3 regions of the Salinivibrio sp. ML323 genome follow, and region 1 is predicted to be linked to each of the others. Evidence: riboswitches for the same ligand, from Rfam matches in the RefSeq annotation. Region 1 holds a riboswitch; each other region holds the start of a gene.

Region 1 (2,241 bases):
GTCGCGGGATCGCTACAATAGGCACCTATCTACAGGGGTATAGCTCCAATTGGCAGAGCAGCGGATTCCAAATCCGCGTGTTGGGGGTTCGAATCCCTCTACCCCTGCCAAACACCAAAGCATCGACATTGTCGGTGCTTTTTTTGTATGTGAATTATCAAGCTTCTCGTAACCCGATGAAGGGTAGATGTGAACATGCAAACGACAAAAAAGGCGTGTTGGGGGCTGGGTCGCCAGCCCGGTCGAATCCCTCTACCCCTGCCAAATATTAAAGCATCGACATCGTCGGTGCTTTTTTTATACAAGTATCACTCGATACACTCGCTTATTGGTGATTTTGGTGTGGCAGCTAAATCCGCGTGTTGGGGGCTGGGACGCCAGCCCGGTCGAATCCCTCTACCCCTGCCAAACATCAAAGCATCGACATTGTCGGTGCTTTTTTTGTATCTACTGTCTGTAGTAGTAACCACGCCTTTCTTCCCTTTTTCTTCCTCCTGTTTCTTGTTCACATGTCGCGGTATGATGAGTTTTTACCAATCGAAAGGAGCACCCAGTGGTAAGCATATTGTGGGTAGGGCTTGGCGGCGCATTAGGGGCGTCCTCGCGTTTTTTAGTTTCAGAGTGGAGCGTCGCGGTGTTTGGTCGAGGATTCCCGTACGGCACCCTAATGGTTAATGTGCTGGGCTCATTAGCGATGGGGGTCTTTTTAGCGGCGATGAGCCAAGAGCTGATTGCCCCAGTGCCTTGGCGTCAACTGATTGCGATTGGCTTTTTAGGCGCGTTCACTACCTTCTCGACCTTTTCAGTGGATACCTTGCTTCTTTTTCAACATGGTGAGACGGTGAAAGCCTTGTTAAACGTGGGTCTCAACCTTGCGTTATGCTTAGGAGCGGCCGCGATGGGGGCTTGGTTGCTAGGACGCATTACTGGGTAGGTAAAAACATGCCATTACGTCGCTTGTTGTTGCGGCGGTGATTTCTTATACTGGCGTTGAACTTGTCGGAGTGCCAATTGGCTGAGACCACGTTAAGTGGGATCCGTTGAACCTGATCTGGTTAGGACCAGCGAAGGGAACAAGAGATGCATCAGATCACAGACGCAACCCGTCTGCCAGTTTGCTCACATCTCAATTCAGCGTTTTCCGGCAAGCATTAATTCCCATAATGAACACCGGAGTAATGCTATGTCGACCCGTAAACAGGCCCGTCTTGAGGCCAAATCTTTTATCGATTCCCTCTCTGCGCAAACCTACCCCAACTCGGAAAAAGTCTATGTCGAGGGATCGCGACCCGATATTCGCGTCGGGATGCGAGAAATCCACCTTTCTCCGACCTTTGTGGGTGGGAGTAAAGACAATCCGCAGTACGAGGCCAATGAATCCATTCGGGTTTATGACACATCAGGGCCTTATACCGACCCACAGAGTGCTATCGATATTTACCAAGGCTTAGCCCCAGTGCGCAAAGCCTGGATTGATGAACGTGCCGATACTCAGTTCCTTGATGCAGTGAGCTCAGACTATGCGCAGACTCGCCTCAGTGATGAAACCTTGGATGATCTTCGCTTTGGCGCCTTACCGCGTATCCGTCGGGCGAAACCTCATCAATGTGTGACCCAGCTTCACTACGCACGCCAAGGCATTATCACCCCAGAGATGGAATTTATCGCGATCCGGGAAAATATGGGTCGCCAGCAGTATCGTGAAGAGCAACTAAACCGCCAGCACCCAGGGGAAAGCTTTGGCGCGCATTTACCCTCAAACATTACTCCTGAATTTGTGCGCCAAGAAGTTGCTGAAGGGCGTGCGATTATTCCGGCCAACATTAATCACCCAGAAGCGGAGCCGATGATCATTGGGCGTAACTTTCTAGTGAAAGTGAATGCCAATATTGGTAACTCGGCGGTGAGCTCCTCCATTGAAGAAGAAACCGAAAAGTTGGTGTGGGCGACCCGTTGGGGAGCGGATACGGTGATGGATTTATCGACCGGACGCAATATCCACGAAACTCGCGAGTGGATTTTACGTAATAGCCCAGTCCCGATTGGCACTGTGCCTATGTATCAGGCGCTTGAGAAAGTGAATGGCGTTGCCGAAGACCTGACCTGGGAAGTGATGCGCGATACCTTGATAGAGCAAGCCGAGCAAGGGGTCGACTACTTTACCATTCACGCCGGGGTGCGTTTGCACTATGTGCCCATGACTGCCAATCGCGTGACTGGGATTGTCTCGCGCGGTGGATC
Region 2 (2,241 bases), on a different contig from region 1:
CAACGCGGTGAGCACTAGGTCGTGGCTGTGAGAGAACAGCGCCCAGAGTGCGCTGCCAATCAAAACCACGACTAAGCTGGCCGCCATACTGCCCGGCCAGGTTCGAGAAGGGTTGAGCATCTTGGCTATTCAACCAGCGCGGTTTGCCAGTCACGCACCCATTGCTGGCGATTGCCCATCACTTCATCAGGCTGATATAGCAGGCTTTCCTCCGGCTTGTCTAAGGTGTAGAAGGCATCAGGCAGGTTGACATCGGTTACCGGATACATCCACTGCGTGGTTGGGAGCACAGACTGAGCTGCATCACTGAGCATAAATTGTAAAAACGCGTCTGCACGTTCCGGTTGATCCGTGTAGGCTGATTTTGCCACCACTTCGATTTGCATGTAGTGGCCTTCTTCAAACATGGCAGCGGCAAAGCGGTCGTCCTCATCGGCAACCCGGTGATAGGCCGGTGAAGTGGTATAAGAAAGCACCATGTCGGCTTCTTTGTTAAGGAACATGTTGTACGCCTCGGTCCAGCCTTTGGTCACGGTAATGGTGTTGTCAGCCAGTTCGCGCCATGCTTGTTGGTTATCATCGCCATACACTTTTTGGATCCAGAGCATTAAGCCTTGGCCGACGGTTGAGACGCGCGGATCTTGGTAAATCACACTGATATCGTCGCGCTCTTCAATCAAGGCTTTGAGGCTTTTGGGCGGATCGAGCAAGCGGGTAGTGTCATACACAAAGGCAAAATAGCCGTAATCGTAAGGGATAAAGTAGTTGTTGTCCCACCCGCCAGGCACTTGCAGGCGCTCAGTATTGACCGCATGCTCAGCGACAATGCCGCTGCGCTCGGCTTCTTTCATTAAATTGGTATCCATCCCGAGTACGATATCGGCTTGGGTGGTTTCCCCTTCAATGCGTAGGCGATTGAGCAAAGCGGCGCCATCATCGAGAGACACGAATTCCAGTTGGCAATCGCACTGTTTTTCAAATTCGGCTTTGATTTTGGGCCCTGCGCCCCATTCGGCGATAAAGGAGTCATAGGTATACACGGTGAGTGGGTCCACGGCGCGGGCACTGAGTGATAACAGCGACAGAGAAATCAGAGTGAGAACAGAGGTAAAAACTTTCACAGCACGCTCCTAAGTTGGGCGTGGGTGTTGAGGCAAGTTGATGGCAACATCAAGTCTCAATCCCTACGCCAGTGTTAGCTGGATCAGGTTCGATGGGTCTAGCGCGGTGCGCAATCTCAGCCATGAGGCTCCCCAATGAGTACCAAGCCATTGTACTGATTGGCTTAGGGTTAACCAAGCCTTTTAGTCAGCGAGTTGGTTAAGGTCCCAGTTGTAGTCGTATTCCAATGTTGCCTCTTGTGGCAATGGAATATCGCGATACTGGTTTATGTGAGCGATCACGCCTTGCTTATCGCCACCAAAATCAGCCTCAAACCACTCATAGATAGAAGAAAGCTGCCATTGATCGCCTTGCTGACTTACCCCTTTGTCGCTATTAATAAAACGATAGGCCGCTTGTTCGAGCTGTGCCTCAAGCGCGTTTGCTTGGAAGGCCTTAGGTTGCAGGTTTGGACAACCCAAACTGGCACAGTTAACCGCATAGTGGGTACGCGGATCTTGCCATAGTGGGCGCAGAATGCGGTGCTCAATATCATTCAAGGTAAGGGGTTCACCTGCCACCGTGACCACCTCATCATCCCAAGGTCCAAAGCTAAATAGCCCACCGAGTTTGGTGATGGAACTGACCGGGTACTCGGCGATAATCAGTTTTACGGTGACCGCATTGTAAAGGTTGACCCAATACGCGTATTGCTCGTTTTTGGTCAGGGTGCGCGGGTCGCGCGCGGTGAGCATGCGGATATAATGATCGAGGGCTTTCTTGTCAGCGTCGGTGACCGCCGCATAGTTAAATAAGGTGTGCTGCCCCTGAGGCTGCAAATACTTATCGAGCAATACTTGCCAAGTGTGATGAGTGAAGGTTGCCTGGCTGTCAGGGTTATGGGCATCCCACATCGCCCAATACTCTGCTTTGGGGGCCGCTTGGCTAAACAGCGGAAAAACCAAACAGAATAGAAGTATCAAACGTTTTTGCATTGCCCGTCCTTATTTTCAGCAAGCCTTCTTTTCAGACTAGACCAAGCAAATGCGTTGTTGGTTTCATGGTGAATGGAAAAAAGTGGGGCTTGACCAATAAGCGCGGCGAGGATCGCGCTTATTGGTGGAGTGGGCTAAAGCGGGG
Region 3 (2,241 bases), on a different contig from region 1:
GATGACCAACTTATCGGCGAATATCAGCCTGAGCTTGATAGCCAAGCTCAGCGCGCGCATTTGATTCGCACCGAATTAGGGCCAGCACTGCAAAGCGGACAATTATCACTGGTGTATCAACCCAAATGGCGATTAGACGGCGGTTTGATGATAGGCGCGGAAGCGCTGTTGCGTTGGCAGCATCCGACCCTTGGGGCCATCAGTCCGGCGGAATTTATCCCCATCGCCGAACGCAGCGCAGATATGATCCAACTGGGCGACCACGTACTGGTGATGGCCTTAGCCGCGGTTGAATGTTGGCGAAAAAATAAACTGATCAACGATAGCTTCCACCTGTCAGTCAATGTTTCTGCCCAGCAGTTTCGCCCCGGCTTTGCTGACAGCGTCTTAGCTCGGTGCCAGGCAGTTGATGTCCCTTTGCATCTGATTCAATTAGAGGTCACAGAATCAGCACTGATCCAGCACATGTCGGTGGCACTGAAAGAGCTACAACAATTGCGAGATGCAGGCATGCATATTGCCCTCGATGACTTTGGCACCGGCTATAGCTCACTCAGTTACCTTAAACAGTTACCGGTCGATTGGGTCAAACTTGATCGCAGCTTTATCCACGACTTGGCTACCAACGCCAGTGATAAGCACTTGGTGGGTAGCGTGATTGATTTAGCCCATGGTTTTGGTCATGGTGTGGTCGCCGAGGGCGTCGAAAAAGAGGACCAGCAGTATGTGCTACAAACCATTGGCTGCGACCAAGTACAGGGCTTTTTATACGCACGGCCGCTAATTCAAGAAGGATTTGAACAACTGCTTAAAACCGCCAACCAAGGCAACGCGACCATTAATAGCAACGCGACGATCAATAGCAACGCAACCAGCAATAATAATGAGATGGCCTAAACGCGCAATTAGCACCCTCAACCTTGCGCTTTATCACTAAGGTTTATATTCTGATCGTGTTAGTCGGGGAGCAAGCAATTGCTGAGACTGTGAAAGCAGGACCCGTAGAACCTGATCCAGTTAGCACTGGCGGAGGGAACTGACGTGCTCAGCACACAAGGTCGCGCCATCGTGCGTGGTTTTGTCTCCTTCCGCCCCTGATGATTAAGGGGCCAATATGAACCTATCTCCACCTGTAATTCTTACCATCGCCGGCTCAGACAGCGGTGGCGGTGCCGGCATTCAAGCCGATATTAAAGCGATTTCAGCTACCGGCGGTTATGCGTGCTCGGTGATCACCGCATTAACCGCGCAAAACACCTGTGGCGTTGAGGCCGTCTCGGCGGTTGATCCTGGTTTTGTCCGCGCCCAATTGGATGCGGTGTTGTACGATATGCCAGTACGTGCCGTGAAAATCGGCATGCTCGCCAACCAAGCGATTATTCGCGAAGTAGCCGCTGTGCTCGCGCGCTCCCCGCACTTACCAGTCGTGCTCGATCCGGTCATGATCGCCACCAGCGGCGATCCGTTATTAGATGATGACGCCATGGATGCACTGATCAATACATTGATCCCGCGCGCGACCATTTTAACCCCCAACTTGCCAGAAGCCGCACGTTTAACTGGGTGTCCTGTTCCGACAACCACCGAGGAGATGTACGCCTTAGTGCCGGCACTGCGCAAGCTCGGATGTCCGTACGTGATGCTCAAAGGTGGCCATTTACATCACGCCACTGAAAGTGTGGATGTATGGATTAGCCGAGATACGTGCCAAACCTTGAGCGCCCGTCGGGTTGAGACTGCAAATACGCACGGCACAGGCTGTTCACTGTCCGCGGCGATTGCCTCTTTTTATGCGCAGGGACTGACACCTATCGAGGCCGGGCGAGCGGCTAAGCGTTATCTCACCGACGCGTTAGCGCATAGCCAGCAGTTAAAGGTGGGAAGAGGCGCGGGGCCTGTACATCATTTTTACGCTTACCCAGTCGAAGCGCGTCATCACTATGTACAAGAAGCCTCGGTTGAATAGGTCGGTTTTTCACCAATAGGGCATCTAAAGCGAGTCCGCCGCTTCTAAGGTGAAGCGGCGGACTGCTCGGGAAAGGCTAACAGCAGGTGTCGCGTGTGATGAATGGTACCCGAATCACGCCGCTGACCAATGCGGTAAACGCTCGGCTGCAATATAGAATACGCGATCGCCAGGGGCGACGTCTGTTGCAAGGTTGGGGTTAAGGGTAATGCCTTCACCTTTATCGAGACCAATTAATGTCGCATCGTATTCGTGCTTTAATTGTTTGAACAGGG

Evidence for each region. Region 1 has a riboswitch for thiamine pyrophosphate ahead of thiC (phosphomethylpyrimidine synthase ThiC). Riboswitches for the same ligand answer to the same signal wherever they lie in the genome.
Region 2: it holds a riboswitch for thiamine pyrophosphate, as region 1 does, so the genes downstream of both, thiB (thiamine ABC transporter substrate binding subunit) here and thiC (phosphomethylpyrimidine synthase ThiC) in region 1, are expected to answer to the same signal.
Region 3: it holds a riboswitch for thiamine pyrophosphate, as region 1 does, so the genes downstream of both, thiD (bifunctional hydroxymethylpyrimidine kinase/phosphomethylpyrimidine kinase) here and thiC (phosphomethylpyrimidine synthase ThiC) in region 1, are expected to answer to the same signal.

The regions. Positions count from the first base shown of each region.
Region 1 covers NZ_MUES01000006.1:234,250-236,490, reverse strand. The annotation lists tRNA gene BZG13_RS06940 (tRNA-Trp) at 34-110, shown strand; gene crcB (fluoride efflux transporter CrcB) at 554-934, shown strand; TPP riboswitch at 991-1,090, shown strand; gene thiC (phosphomethylpyrimidine synthase ThiC) at 1,184-2,241, shown strand, end outside.
Region 2 covers NZ_MUES01000012.1:20,430-22,670, reverse strand. The annotation lists partial or broken gene BZG13_RS09160 (thiamine/thiamine pyrophosphate ABC transporter permease ThiP) at 1-120, opposite strand, end outside; gene thiB (thiamine ABC transporter substrate binding subunit) at 126-1,121, opposite strand; TPP riboswitch at 1,165-1,266, opposite strand; gene BZG13_RS09150 (DUF547 domain-containing protein) at 1,305-2,096, opposite strand.
Region 3 covers NZ_MUES01000003.1:106,842-109,082, forward strand. The annotation lists gene BZG13_RS03485 (putative bifunctional diguanylate cyclase/phosphodiesterase) at 1-897, shown strand, start outside; TPP riboswitch at 952-1,052, shown strand; gene thiD (bifunctional hydroxymethylpyrimidine kinase/phosphomethylpyrimidine kinase) at 1,115-1,966, shown strand; gene BZG13_RS03495 (potassium channel family protein) at 2,081-2,241, opposite strand, start outside.